3 regions of the Janthinobacterium sp. BJB401 genome follow, and region 1 is predicted to be linked to each of the others. Evidence: predicted binding sites of a transcription regulator. Region 1 holds the regulator's gene; each other region holds the start of a gene.

The links. The regulator LexA, encoded in region 1, represses DNA repair genes until DNA is damaged. The targets are predictions, from matches to a motif close to ACTGTATNNNNATACAGT.
Region 2: a site for LexA is predicted at 1,399-1,416, ahead of imuA (translesion DNA synthesis-associated protein ImuA). Genes of this name have one in related genera too.
Region 3: a site for LexA is predicted at 1,897-1,914, ahead of recA (recombinase RecA). Genes of this name have one in related genera too.

Annotation. Positions count from the first base shown of each region.
Region 1 is NZ_JABXFH010000026.1:4,908-9,740, forward strand. It holds gene purF (amidophosphoribosyltransferase) at 1-1,508, shown strand, start outside; gene HWE17_RS17185 (cystathionine gamma-synthase family protein) at 1,658-2,899, shown strand; gene lexA (transcriptional repressor LexA) at 2,966-3,601, opposite strand; gene rpsF (30S ribosomal protein S6) at 3,877-4,266, shown strand; gene priB (primosomal replication protein N) at 4,287-4,586, shown strand; gene rpsR (30S ribosomal protein S18) at 4,612-4,833, shown strand, end outside.
Region 2 is NZ_JABXFH010000038.1:9,269-14,101, forward strand. It holds gene HWE17_RS21005 (DNA polymerase Y family protein) at 1-738, opposite strand, end outside; gene imuA (translesion DNA synthesis-associated protein ImuA) at 668-1,378, opposite strand; gene HWE17_RS21015 (putative Na+/H+ antiporter) at 1,585-2,850, shown strand; gene HWE17_RS21020 (GNAT family N-acetyltransferase) at 2,903-4,833, opposite strand, start outside.
Region 3 is NZ_JABXFH010000006.1:139,527-144,359, reverse strand. It holds gene HWE17_RS06670 (sensor histidine kinase N-terminal domain-containing protein) at 1-1,032, opposite strand, end outside; gene HWE17_RS06665 (response regulator transcription factor) at 1,029-1,763, opposite strand; gene recA (recombinase RecA) at 2,018-3,121, shown strand; gene recX (recombination regulator RecX) at 3,325-3,780, shown strand; gene HWE17_RS06650 (class I SAM-dependent methyltransferase) at 3,929-4,833, shown strand, end outside.

The sequences.
Region 1 (4,833 bases):
GCGTCGTTTCCCATCAACCTGTCAATCAATTGCTCTATGATGCATTGTTGCTCCTGCAACATCGCGGTCAGGACGCGGCAGGGATTGCGACCAATCACAGCAGTATGTTTTCCATGCACAAGGCCAATGGCCTCGTGCGTGACGTCTTCCGTACGCGCAACATGCGTTCGCTGCAAGGCACGACGGGCATCGGCCATTGCCGCTACCCGACGGCCGGTTCGTCGAGCGAAGAGGAAGCACAACCGTTCTATGTGAATGCGCCGTTCGGCATCACCCTGGCGCACAATGGCAACCTGACCAACTGGGAACAGTTGAAGCTGGAAATGTTCAAGAACGACCGCCGCCACATCAATACCGATTCCGACTCGGAAGTGCTGCTCAACGTGCTGGCGCATGAAATCCAGGAAGCGACGACGGGCCTGAACCTGGACCCGGAAGCCATCTTCAAGGCCGTTACCGTGCTGAACCGCCGCGTCAAGGGCGGTTATGCTGCCGTGGCGCAAATCGCCGGCGTGGGCTTGCTGGCCTTCCGCGATCCGCATGGCATCCGTCCGCTATGCCTGGGCATCAATGAAACGGAGCAGGGTCCCGAATACCTGATCGCTTCCGAATCCGTGGCCCTGGAAGGCATGGGCTTCCGCTTCGTGCGCGACATCGGTCCCGGCGAAGCCGTCTTCATCGATGCTGACAAGAAATTGCACAGCGCCCAGTGCGCCGACAACGCCAGCCTGAACCCGTGCGTGTTCGAATTCGTCTACCTGGCCCGTCCCGACTCCGTCATCGATGGCGCCTCCGTGTACGCCACGCGCCTGAAAATGGGCGAGTATCTGGCCGAGAAGATCCGCGCCGAGTTGCCAGGCGTGCATATCGACGTGGTCATGCCGATTCCCGATTCCTCGCGTCCGGCCGCCATCCAGCTGGCCATGGCGCTGAACATCGAGTACCGCGAAGGCTTCATCAAGAACCGCTACATCGGCCGTACCTTCATCATGCCGGGCCAGGCGGCACGCAAAAAATCCGTGCGCCAGAAGCTCAACGCGATCCCGTCCGAATTCAAGGATAAAGTGGTGCTGCTGGTCGACGATTCCATCGTGCGCGGCACCACCAGCCGTGAAATCGTGCAGATGGCGCGTGAAGCGGGCGCGACGAAAGTCATCTTCGCCTCGGCAGCGCCTCCGGTGATCTACCCGAACGTGTACGGCATCGACATGCCGACGCGCGACGAACTGATCGCCTACGGCCGCACGACGGAAGAAGTGTGCCGCGAAATTACGGCCGACTACCTGGTCTACCAGGATATCGGCGCGCTGAAGCAGGCGATTGCCGACGTCAACCCGGCGCTCACCAACTTCGAAGCATCGTGCTTCGATGGCGTGTACGTGACGGGCGACGTGTCGCAGGAATACCTGGACCGCCTGGAATATGCGCGCCACCATCCGAAGGCGGCAGCGCCCGAAGATACGCCGCGTTCCCAGCTGAACCTGAACCTGGCGACGACAGAAGCATAAGTAACCTGCCCGGCCGATGCCGGGCTTTTTTTCGGGGTCAGACCCGTCGGGGGAATGCGCGCCAGTGGTGCGCATTCCGATTCCGGAGGGACTGACCCCAGCATTTGCCTTGGGGTTGCGCGGCAAATCGAATATTCGGAATTCTCACCATGACCACCAAAAAAACCTACGGCTTTACCACCACCATCCTGCATAACGACCGCCGCAAGGGCATTGAGCACGGTTCCCTGCACAAGCCCGTGCACACTTCCGTTGCCTTCGGTTACGCCGATGCGCGCCAGCTCGCTTCCGTGTTCCAGGGCAAGGAGCCAGGCTTCCGCTACGGCCGCCAGGGCAATCCGACTGTCTCCGCGCTGGAAGACAAGGTCAACAAGATGGAAGACGGCGTGGCGACCTTGTGCTTCGCCACCGGCATGGGCGCCATCGGCGCCGTGGTGCAATCCTTGCTGCGCGCAGGCGACCATGTCGTGTCGTCGGCCTTTTTGTTTGGCAACACCAACAGCCTGTGGCAAACGGTGACGGGGCAGGGCATCGGCGTATCGTTCGTCGACGCCACCGATGTCGCCAATGTCGCGGCCGCCATCACGCCGGCCACGCGCATCGTCTTTGTGGAAACCATCGCCAATCCGCGCACGCAGATCGCCGACCTGGCGAAGATCGGCGACTTGTGCCGCGAGAAGGGCATTTTGTACATCGTCGACAACACCATGACGACGCCTTACCTGTTCCGCCCGAAAGCCGTGGGCGCGGGCCTGGTGGTCAATGCCTTGACGAAATCCATCGGCGGCCACGGCAATGCCCTGGGCGGCAGCTTGACGGACACGGGCGTGTTCGACTGGACGCAGTATCCGAACATCTTCGAGAACTACAAGAAGGCGGCGCCGGCCCAGTGGGGTATCGCGCAAATCCGCGCCAAGGCCTTGCGCGACTTCGGCGCTTCGTTGGGGCCGGAAGCGGCGCACCATATCGCCGTCGGCGCGGAAACCATGGCCTTGCGCATGGACCGCACTTGCTCGAACGCCCTGGCGCTGGCCACCATGCTGGCCGCCGACCCACGCGTGGCGGCAGTGCATTACCCAGGGCTGGCGTCGCACCCGCAGCACGCGCTGGCCACCGACTTGTTCCGCAGCTATGGTTCGCTGTTCAGCTTTGAGCTGAAGGATGGCATCGATTGCTTCGATTTCCTCAACCGTTTGAATTTGGCTATTCCAGCGAGCAATCTGGGCGACACGCGCACCCTCGTCATTCCCGTCGCCCACACGATTTTCTATGAGATGGGCGCCGAGCGCCGCGCCAGCATGGGCATTGCCGAATCGCTGATCCGCGTATCGGTGGGCATCGAGGATGAGGCTGACTTGCTCGCGGATTTCCATGACGCCCTCGCTGTATAAAACGCCCGGGCAATAAAAAAGGGCCGCAACAGCATGACTGTGGCGGCCCTTTTTGCATGCGGCAGTTTAATGCCAGCTGCGCATCAGTCCGACGGCCAAACCTTCCAAAGCAAACTCGTCTTCCGGTGATACGGTAATCACCTTGAAGTCCGGGTTTTCCGGCAGTAGTTCGATGACGGAACCCGTTTTCTTGTAGCGCTTGACGGTGACTTCGTCGCCGATGCGGGCCACGACGATCTGGCCGTTCTTGGCGCTGTCGACCTTTTTCACGGCCAGTAAATCGCCATCCATGATGCCGGCGTCGCGCATGGACCAGCCGCGCACCTTCAGCAGGAAGTCGGGTTTGGCCGAGAACAGGGCCGGGTCGACGTTGTAGCTCGCCTCCAGGTTTTCCTGCGCCAGGATGGGCGAGCCGGCGGCCACCCGGCCGATCAGGGGCAGCGACATCAGCAGCGCTGCCGGCACTTTCGATGGCGGCGCTTCGGCGGCCGCGCCGATCAGGCGGATGCCGCGCGAGGTGCCGGGCGAAATCTCGATCGCACCCTTGCGGGCCAGGGCCTGCAAATGCTCTTCGGCCGCATTGGCCGATTTGAAACCCAGTTCATTGGCGATTTCGGCACGGGTGGGAGGAAAGCCCGTGTTTTCAATCGCGTCCTTGATCAGGTTCAGGATTTGTTCTTGTCGTGCTGTCAGCTTGATCATGAGCGGTGGGTGCATACTAAAATGCTGTCTATATGAACAGTCTGTATTTTTGTACAGTATCGCCCACTATGCAAGGGGATTTCCGTGTTTTCGGCGGATTTCGCAAGAAATACTTGTGCACCGATGAAAAGCGGCACGGCGCGCGGGCTTTTCGGGCGCAGGTAGAAGGAATGATTGAAACGTTTGCAAAAGGCGGTTATAATCTTCGGCTGACCTTCCCACACCCGTCTTGACGCCGGGGTGGGCGATTATCAATCCGACCTGAAGGAGTTTGCATGCGTCATTATGAAATAGTCTTTATCGTCCATCCGGACCAAAGCGAGCAAGTGCCCGCGATGATCGAACGCTACAAAGCCAGCGTAACCACCCGCGGCGGTTCGGTTCACCGCGTGGAAGATTGGGGCCGCCGTCAAATGGCTTACTCGATCCAAAAGCTGCCTAAAGCACACTACATCTGCCTGAACATCGAATGCGACAACGAGACCCTGGTCGAGTTGGAAACAGCATTCAAATTCAATGATGCCGTGTTGCGTCACCTGACCGTTAAAATGAAGAAAGCTGAAACAGCTCCTTCGCCGATGATGAAATCGGTACAACGCGAAGACGCGGCCAAAAGCCACCGCACCGAAGCACCAGCAGCCGCTCCAGCCGCAGCAGCAGCTTAATTCTTGACCAGGATCGTGCGCTGAACCAGCTACAAGTCACTGCCATCATTGCCGAGCGCGAAATATTGCGCTATACCCCGGCAGGGCTGCCGATTGTGAATGCAGTATTGCAACACAGTTCGCAGCAGATGGAAGCAGGGATTGCCCGTTTGACCGAGTTTGATGTTGCCGCGCTAGCCGCTGGCGAAATTTCAGGCCGGTTCAGCCAGGCAAGCTTGGGCGGGGTCTATCAGTTCACGGGTTTCCTGGCCAGGAAGAGCCGCAACAGCAAGAGTTTGGTGTTTCACATCATTGATTTTAGTGCAGTCAATTCTGACTAGCGCATTTTAGATACAGGAGCCTGACATGGCATTCGGTAAAAAGTTCGACAAAAATAAGCTCAAGCTTAAAGAAAAACGCAAACAGCAAAACCCGTTGTTCAAACGCAAGAAGTTCTGCCGCTTCACCGCAGCTCACGTTGAGCAAGTCGACTACAAAGACGTCGACACGCTGAAAGACTTCGTCCAAGAAAACGGCAAGATCATGCCAGCACGCCTGACCGGTACCAAAGCGCACTACCAGCGCCAA
Region 2 (4,833 bases), on a different contig from region 1:
GTGCTCCACGCGGTCGAACAATTCCAGGCTGGCGCGGAACGTGGGCGGCGCTTCGAGCCACACGAACAGTTCCGTGCTGTGGCCATGCGCGTCGTCGAGCATGTCCAGCAAAGCCCCGCCGCAGCGGCGCTGCAAGCCGGGCCGCGGCAAGTGGCGCAACTGCCCCAGGGTGCGGCAGCCGATGCCCTCGAACCAGTCCAGATAGGCGCGCGCGGGCGGCAGCAGAGCGCACGGCAGGCCGTCGAGGCGGCGGGTGAGGCTCTCCATGCCCAGCACGCGGCTCCGGCGCGTGCCGGCGCGCGCCAGCAGCCAGGCGCCGCGCGCCGTGGGAGCGCACGACAGCTGGGCCGTGTAACCGAGCGCGCGCAAGCTGGCCGCGATGTGCCGGCACAGGGCGCGCACGCCGCCAAACAGGCGCAGGCTGGCGCCCGCGTCGACCAGCAGGGTCGCTTCCTCGCCCTGCGCCACCAGCGGCGAATATTGCAGCAGCGCCAGCGCCACCGCTTGCAAGGCTTGCGCTTCCAGTTCAAGCGAGCGCTCGTGCAGGCGCGCCTGCGGCGCCAGCATCAGCGCGCCGGCGCGGCGCATGCCCGGCTTGATGCCGGCGGCCAGCGCCAGCGGCGACAGGGCCATCACTTGCTCCTGCTCCAGCACCACGCCCAGCTGGTCAGCCGACCAGCGCGGGCAAAACACTTCGAGCGGGAGCCGGGGCAGGCACAGGCCGATCCAGAGTCGCATGGCGTGGCAATAATGAAGGAGGTTGCAGGGGCAGGAACAGGGGCGCGTCGCGCTGCGGTCCCCGGCGCTTGATGAAGCCGATCTCGATGCCGCCGGCGGCCGGGCGCACGGACAGGCGCAGCGGCGCCGGCGACGCATCCTGCGCGCCGTGCAGCGGGCGCAGCATGCAAAACAGGGTGTTGCCGCCTTGCGCGGCCAGGTGCAGGCGGCGCAGGCTGTCGGCGCGCACGTGCTGCTGCCAGAACAGCAAGGCGCCGCAACTGCCACTGCGCAAGATGTTTTCCGCCGCCCACAGGGCATCCTTGCTGCTGGCGCTTTTGAGCCACAGCAGCTGCGACGGCGCCAGTCCCTGCGCGGCCAGGGCCAGCGCCTGCGGCGGATGGGGCGGCTGCAGCAGCACGATGGGCAAGCCCTGCAGTTGCGCCAGCGCGGGCGCCAGCAGGCGCAATTCGCCGCTGCCCGCCTGCTGCACCAGCAGATCGATGAGACTGCCGCTGGGCCAGCCACCGCCGGGCAGCTGCGCGGACAGGGCGGCAAAGCCCGTGTCCAGGCAGCGCGTGGCGCCCTGCCCCAGCTGCGATGCGCGCCATAAAGACGGGTGCAAGGCTTCCGGCGAGGCCATCAATTGAGAATGTTGCATCATTGAATAGATAGATGAATACTGTATGCATATACAGTACTATCCAGCCCCGCTTTTGGCAAGGTTTATCTGACTGCCGCTATCGCAGGGGCCGCTCCGCCATGTCCGAAAAACCCCGTTTTTGGCATCGATTGCTGTACCATAAGCACTCTCCTTACCGCTCGGCAATGCACCGGGCGGCTTCCTCCGTCCATAAGGAAACGCATTTGACCACCATCCAAATCATCAGCGCCATCGTCTTCGGCCTTGCGCTCATCCACACTTTTGCCGCCAAGTCGTTTGAAACCTTGTCGCGTCGCCATCCCCGCCATGCGGGCCTGCTGCACTTGCTGGGCGAAGTGGAAGTCGTGTTCGGCTTCTGGGCCTTCATCCTGATCATCATCATGGCCTTTGTCTCGGGCAGCGATGCGGCCATCGAGTATGCCGAGTCGCGCCATTACACGGAGCCGCTGTTCGTCTTTGTCGTCATGGTCGTGGCCGCCTCACGCCCCGTGCTCGACGCCGTGCAGCGCCTGTTGAAAAGCGTGGCGCGCGTGATGCCGCTGCGCACGGAACTGGCCCTCGTCTGGCTGGGACTGGCGCTCGTTCCCCTGACGGGCTCATTGATCACGGAACCGGCCGCCATGACCCTGGCCGCGCTGATGCTGGCGCCGCAAATCTTCCGCCCGGGCATCCCTGAATGGCTGAAATACGGCGCGCTGGGCGTGCTGTTCGTCAACGTTTCCATCGGCGGCACACTGACTTCGTACGCGGCGCCGCCCGTGCTGATGGTGGCCACCACGTGGAACTGGGACAGCGCCTACATGGCCAGCCATTTCGGCTGGAAGGCCGCCATCGCCGTGCTCGTCAACGCCACGGGCGTGAGCATCCTGCTGCGCAAATACCTGCACAGCAACACTTCCGACATCAAGCCGAAAGCGGGCGAAGTGGAAGCGCCGAAAGTACCGCTGGCCGTCAGCCTGGTGCACATGATCGTGCTGGCCGGCGTGGTGACACTGGCGCACCATCCCGTGCTGTTCATCGGCCTGTTCCTGTTCTTCCTCGGCTTCGTGCAGGCGTACGAGCGCTATCAAAGCCCGCTGATCCTCAAGGAAGGCTTGCTGGTCGGCTTCTTCCTGGGCGGCCTGGTGGTACTGGGCGGCATGCAGCAATGGTGGTTGCAGCCCATCGTTTCCAGCCTGAAACCGCTGGCCCTGTTCTTCGGCGCCCTGGGCTTGACGGCGATTACCGACAATGCGGCCCTCACTTACCTCGGTTCGCTGATCGTCGGCATGACGGACGAAGCGAAATACATGCTGATGGCCGGCGCCGTGGCCGGTGGCGGCCTGACCGTCATCGCCAACGCGCCGAACCCGGCCGGCGTGGCCCTGCTGCGCCGCGGTTTCAAGGATGAATCGATCGGCGCCGTCGGCCTGCTGGCCGGTGCCCTGCTGCCAACGGCCGTGTCTGCCGTGGCCTTCCTGGCCCTGTAAGCCTCATCACGGGGCGGCTGCCGGCCGCCCCGTTACCCTTCAGCATCCTTCCTCAGTTACCCTCATACACGAGAAAATGCAGCCGGTCATAGAACAGGCTGTAGGCGTAGTCGAACGTGCCCACGCTGCGAAAACCCTTGTGCAGATACACTTGCAGCGCTTCGCTCTTTTCCCACACCGTCAGGGTGATGCGCGCACAGCCCTTGCGGCTGGCCAGGTCGCGGATTTCAAGGAACATTTGCCGGAACAAACCCTGGCCCCGGTATTTCTCGTCGATGGCCAGGCTGCTGACGAAACAGTCGTCGGCGCGCGCATGCGCGAGCACGAAGGCGTCATACGCATCGTCAAGCGCCTTCATGTCGTCGCGATAATATGACACGGCGCCGCAGGCCTGGAACTCGTCCATCGTCGCGGCCGTGAAGAAGCCAATGAAACGCCCGTCCTCGTCATGCAGGCCGTGGATGTGTTCCAGATACGGGTCGATATTTTGCCGCCGCTGCAATTCGACGAACTGCAGATTGAGTTTGTTGCCGAACGAGCAGTATTCAAGGTAGCTGGTGGCAAACAGCAGTTTCGCCATGCGGTTCTTCGTCTCGTCGTCCAGCAGTTCGCCCGCCACCAGCGTGAGCGGCGCATGCGACAGCAAGTCCGCCTGCGCCTCGTCACTTGGCGGAGGCGCATCGCCGGCGGCCGGCATGCGGCTGCCGTGGCGGCCCACCGTCGGGCGCCAGAAATTGCCGGCGGTAATCTGCTGCGAACGGTGGGCCAGCAGGTAGCGGCAAAAGACGGCATTCACGCGGTCCAGCTGCGGGTCGTCCGACAGCACCGAGTAATAGTGAAAATGATCGATGTCGGCCCGCAGCTGGGCCGCATACGCCATGCGCGGCACTTCCTCGATGTCGAACACGTCGACGATGTCGGGCAGGCGCAAAGGGTCATCGAGCCGCCAGTCGATGTCGTCGAGCCGCGCCACGCAGCGCGCATATGCGCGCCGTTCCTCGTCGCTCAAGGGGATGTGCATGTCGGTAATGATATCGTCCAGCAGGCGCATGCCGCGGATGCCGCCCGCCACCGCTTCGCGCGCGCCGTCATATAACACGCAATAGCGCTGGTAGAACTCGGCATGGCTGAGCAGGGTCACGCCCAGGTTCTTCTTCCATTCGGCATAGAACTGGCCAAACAGCTGCGCCTCGAATTGCGGGCAGGAACGGGGAACCTGCGCATCGATACCCGCATAGGCGAGGTTCACATTGCGCTGGATCACGCGCAGCGCCGCATCGTTCTTCTTGGCGATCAGCATGCCCGTTTCATCAAGAAACAGATTCATCCAGCTGACATGCCGGCGCTCTTCTCCCTCGCCTTCCCTGCGCTGGAAATAATCGGGCACTTCCGGCTTCATCAGGAAAATCGTCGCCGGATTGTGCGGCACCGTATCGACATCCATATACATGCCGCCGTATTCACACATGATGAGGATGCGGAAATAATCGGACAAGGTGGCGAAGTAGCGCTGCGTATGCAGGGTATCGAGGATGCCGAAGCGGGCCGGCACGAAGTCCAACGCCAGCGCGCGCAGCGAGTTGATATGCAGGGTCGTGCCGCCGATGGCGTAGCGGCCTATGGTGTAGCGCCCGGCGCCGCCCGTGGGGCTGAAGCGCTCGTCATGGCGCAGCTGCTGCGCATCCCACACCCACAGGATGGAGACGTACGGCGCGCCGCCGTTGTAGCGGACTTCCTCCAGCGCCGCGCCCCACTGCCAGATCGCTTCGGAAGCGATGGCCGGCAAGGGGCCGCCCATCCAGATGCGGTGCAGGTAGCGCTCGTCGTCGCCCAGCGCGCGCGTGGGGATGCAGCTGAGCGAGGAGCAGCTTGCCGCGTTGAAATGGTTGAAGTTCAGGGCGACGAAGCTGCGCAGGGCCGCGATACCCGCCTGGTGCTCCACGGCCAGTTGCTCCAGATCGCTGCCAGCGGGCCGGACATCGG
Region 3 (4,833 bases), on a different contig from region 1:
CGCCTGCGGCTGGTTTTCCGCGCGCGCCAGGGCCAGCAGCTGGTTGACCAGGCGCGTGGCCGCTTCCGAGCTTTTCGCCAGTTGCAGCAGCGAGCGGTGGATTTCGTCGTGGTCGGTCTGGCGCAGGGCCAGCTCGGACTGCATGCGCATGCCGGCCAGCGGCGTCTTCATCTGGTGCGCGGCATCGGCGATGAAGCGTTTCTGCATGTCGATCGACAGCGACAGCCGCGCCAGCATTTCGTTGAGGGAACCGACCAGCGGCGTGATTTCCTCGGGCACCTGGCCCGATTCGATTGGTGATAAATCGTCGGGCGGCCGGGCGCGTATGCGCTCCTGCAATTGCGCCAGCGGCGACAGGCCGCGCGCCAGGGCAAACCAGACCAGGGCCAAAATCACGGGCAGGATGATGAACTGCGGCAAGATCACGCCCTTGATGATTTCATTGGCCAGCTGGGCGCGCTTTTCCAGGGTTTCCGCCACTTGCACCAGTGCGCGGCTGGGCTCGTCGTCGTTGCTGGAGGGAATGTCGAGATAGCTGAACGCCACGCGCACGGGCGTGCCATGGATGGTGTCGTTGCGAAACAGCACCATGCCGCTGCGGTATTTGTCGGGGTCCTGCGGCGGCGGCAAATCGCGGTCGCCATCGAGGTATTCGCCGCGCGGCCCCACCACCAGGTAATACAGGGTGTCGATATCGTCGCCGCGCAGGAAGTCGCGGCCATTATTATTGCTGCTCTTTTCGTTCTTGTCCGGCACGCGGCGCAGCATGGCGCCGTCGGCCTGCTTGACCTGTTGCGTGAGCACGGTCACGCTGTCTTCCAGCGCATGGTCGAACGGCTGATTGGCGATGCCCTTGGCCACCAGATAGGTGATGGCGATGCTCATCGGCCACAGCAGCAGCAAGGGCGCCAGCATCCAGTCGAGGATTTCGCCGAACAGCGAATGCTCGATGGTGTCATCCTGCTCCGTGGTGGGCGGCTCGAACCAGTCGTCGTCTTCCGGCTCGTCCGCTGGCGCCTCGCGCGCCTTCACTTGCTGGCGGGTCCGCTGGCCGGGCTTGCCGCCTCGCCCGCTTCGGCGTTCAGGCGCGCCGCTTCCGAGTATTTTTCCAGGCAATAGCCGAGGCCGCGCACGGTGGCGATGCGCACGCCGCCCACCTCGATTTTCTTGCGCAGGCGGTGCACATACACTTCGATGGCGTTGTTCGACACTTCTTCGCCCCATTCGCACAGGTGGTCGACCAGCTGCTCTTTCGAGACGAGGCGGCCGGTGCGGCCCAGCAATATTTCCAGCAAGCCCAGTTCGCGCGCCGACAGGTCGAGCATCTGGTCGTTGATGTAGGCGCTGCGCCCCACCTGGTCGTAGCTGAGGGGGCCGTGCTTGATGATGGTGGCGCCGCCGCCAGCGCCGCGGCGCGTCAGGGCGCGCACTCTTGCCTCCAGTTCCGACAGGGCGAACGGCTTGGCCATATAATCATCGGCACCGAGGTCGAGGCCATTCACGCGTTGCTCGATGGAATCGGCGGCCGTCAGGATCAGCACGGGCAACAGCGAGGCGCGCGCGCGCAGGCGGCGCAGCACTTCCAGGCCGGACATCTTGGGCAGGCCCAGGTCGAGGATCAGCAGGTCGAATTCCTGGGTGGACAGGGCCGTATCGGCCTCTTGCCCCGTCTTGACGTAGTCGATCGCATAACCGGACTGGCGCAGCGAGCGGGTCAGGCCATCGGCCAGCACGCTGTCATCTTCGGCAAGTAAAATACGCATGGTGCACTTCCTATGCTTGCGGCGGTAGAAGTTTGTATTGTGTTTCATTTTCCGCAAGGTGGCGAGTTTTTGTGAGAAACCAGGCTTGTATTGATCTGTTTCAAAACAAATCCACGTTCCGCTTGCATTGATCACTGTTTTTTTATACAGTACTGTCTGTGTAAAGAATTTAACCCACTGGCGCTATCGCAGGCTGCACGGTTCACGTAGATGCGTCACGTGAATCCGCAACTGTAGAACGGCTGAAAGAACATATGGACGATAAAAAAGCTGTAGTACCCGCATCGGAAAAAGCCAAGGCGCTCGCCGCCGCACTGGCGCAGATCGAGAAGCAGTTTGGCAAAGGTTCGGTCATGCGCATGGATGCCAGCGCACCGATCGAAGAAGTGCAAGTCGTGTCGACCGGTTCGCTCGGCCTCGATATCGCGCTGGGCGTGGGCGGCTTGCCGCGCGGCCGCGTGGTGGAGATCTACGGTCCGGAATCGTCGGGTAAAACCACCCTGACCCTGCAAACCATCGCTGAAATGCAAAAACTGGGCGGCACTTGCGCCTTTATCGATGCCGAGCACGCGCTCGACGTCGGTTACGCGCAAAAGCTGGGCGTGAACCTGCATGAATTGCTGATCTCGCAACCGGACACGGGCGAGCAGGCGCTGGAAATCTGCGACGCCCTCGTGCGTTCGGGCAGTGTCGACCTCGTCGTCATCGACTCCGTGGCCGCACTGACGCCACGCGCCGAGATCGAAGGCGACATGGGCGATTCCCTGCCAGGCCTGCAAGCGCGTCTGATGTCGCAAGCCCTGCGCAAGCTGACCGGTTCCATCAACCGCACGAATACCCTGGTCATCTTCATCAACCAGATCCGCATGAAGATCGGCGTGATGTTCGGCAGCCCGGAAACGACCACCGGCGGTAACGCCCTGAAATTCTACGCCTCCGTGCGCCTCGATATCCGCCGCACCGGCTCGATCAAGTCCGGCGATGAAGTAATCGGTAACGAAACCAAGGTCAAGGTCGTCAAGAACAAGATCGCGCCACCGTTCAAGGAAGCGCACTTCGACATCCTGTACGGCGCCGGCACCTCGCGCGAAGGCGAAATCCTGGACCTGGGTTCGGATGCCAAGATCGTGGAAAAATCCGGTTCGTGGTACAGCTACAACGGCGAACGCATCGGCCAGGGCAAGGACAACGCCCGCGCCTTCCTGCAAGAGCGGCCGGCGCTGGCCCGCGAAATCGAAAACAAGGTCCGCGCGTCGCTGGGCGTGCGCGAACTGCCGCCGCTGGCTGCTGAAAAGCCGGAAAAAGCCGATAAAGCCGCCGACAAGGCTGCCAAGGCTGCGGAAGCCAAGCCAGAGTAGGCCGGATGAGCGCGGCAAAGCCGCGCGTAATCCGACAACACCACAGACGTCAACAATGTTGTCGGATGACGGCCCAGGGGGCCTGATCCGACCTACGCATGGCTTGCCGCAAGGTAGGACCATGATCGCCGTCCCGCGCTGTTGCGCCGGGCGGCGATTGTGTTTGGGTGATGTGATCGTGGAATGAAAGACAAGGTGGGTGTATGGCCGCAGTACAACTGAGCCTGAAGGGCAGGGCGCTACGCTTTCTGTCGATGCGTGAACACAGCCGCATGGAATTGCGGCGCAAGCTGCAGCGCCATGCGCAAGAGGGCGATGACGTGGAAGCCTTGCTCGACAGCCTGGAGCAAGCGAACTGGCTGTCGCAGGAGCGCTTTTCCGAGTCGCTGATCCACCGCCGCTCGGCCCGTTTCGGCAACAGCCGCATCATGGCGGAGTTGCAAAGCCATGGCATCGGTGGCGAGGCGCTGCAGGAACTCAAGGCGGGCCTGGCCGAAGGCGAGACCGCACGCGCGCGCGAAGTGTGGCGCCGCAAATTTGGTGAAGTGGCGCAGGATGCCGAGCAGCGCAACAAGCAGATGCGTTTTTTGATGCAGCGCGGCTTTTCGCAGCGCGCCGTGCAGGTGGCCCTGAAGGGGCTGGATCCCGACGAGGAATAAGGCAGTTCATGGCGGCCCCGCCGTGCCGCCATGAACTGCGCTCGCAAACGCCGTCTGTTTCCCGTATGGCGACGCCGCGCGATCGGGTATGCTGGCGCTCGAACGCTGTGCGATGCGCGCGGCACCACTGATCGTGACAGGATGCAAGATGAGCAACTGGAATGCCGGCTATATGGCCGAAATCGCTTATACCTATGGCTATTACGAAGAATTGAATCCCTTGCGCTTGCGGCTGCCCCTGCTGGCCGCCGGCCTTGCCTTGCCGGCCAGCGGCACGGCTTGCGAGCTGGGCTTTGGCCAGGGCATCAGCGCCAACATCCATGCGGCGGCGTCCGCCACGCGCTGGCATGGCAATGATTTCAATCCTTCCCAGGCCGCCTTTGCGCAGGAGCTGGCCAGCGCGGCCGGCGCCGGCGCGCAGTTCACGGACGAATCGTTCGCGCAGTTTTGCCGCCGCGACGACTTGCCCGATTTCGACTTTATCTGCCTGCACGGGATCTGGAGCTGGGTCTCGGCGGACAATCGCGCGCTGATCGTCGACTTCCTGCGGCGCAAGCTGAAAGTCGGCGGTGTCGTGTTCATCAGTTACAACACGCAGCCAGGCTGGGCCGCCATGATGCCGATGCGCGACCTGATGGCCGAACATAGCCGCGTCATGAGTGCCCCGGGCCAGGGCGTGCTGGACAGAGTCGCTGGCGCCATCGATTTCGTCGACAGGATGATCGCCGCGCAACCGCGCTTCCTGGAGGCCAACCCGCTCCTGGCGGACCGCATCGACAAGCTCAAGGCGATGGATGGACATTATCTTGCCCATGAGTATTTCAATGCCGACTGGCAACCGATGGCCTTTTCCAGCGTCGCGGCCATGCTGGGCGAAGCCAAGCTCGAGTTTGCCGCGTCCGCCACCTATACCGCTCTGGTCGACATGCTGAACCTGACGGCCGAGCACCAGCAATTCCTGGCCGAGATACCCGATCCCACCTTCCGCGAGACGACGCGCGCCTTCCTCGTCAACGAGCAGTTCCGCAAGGATTACTGGGTCAAGGGCGCGCG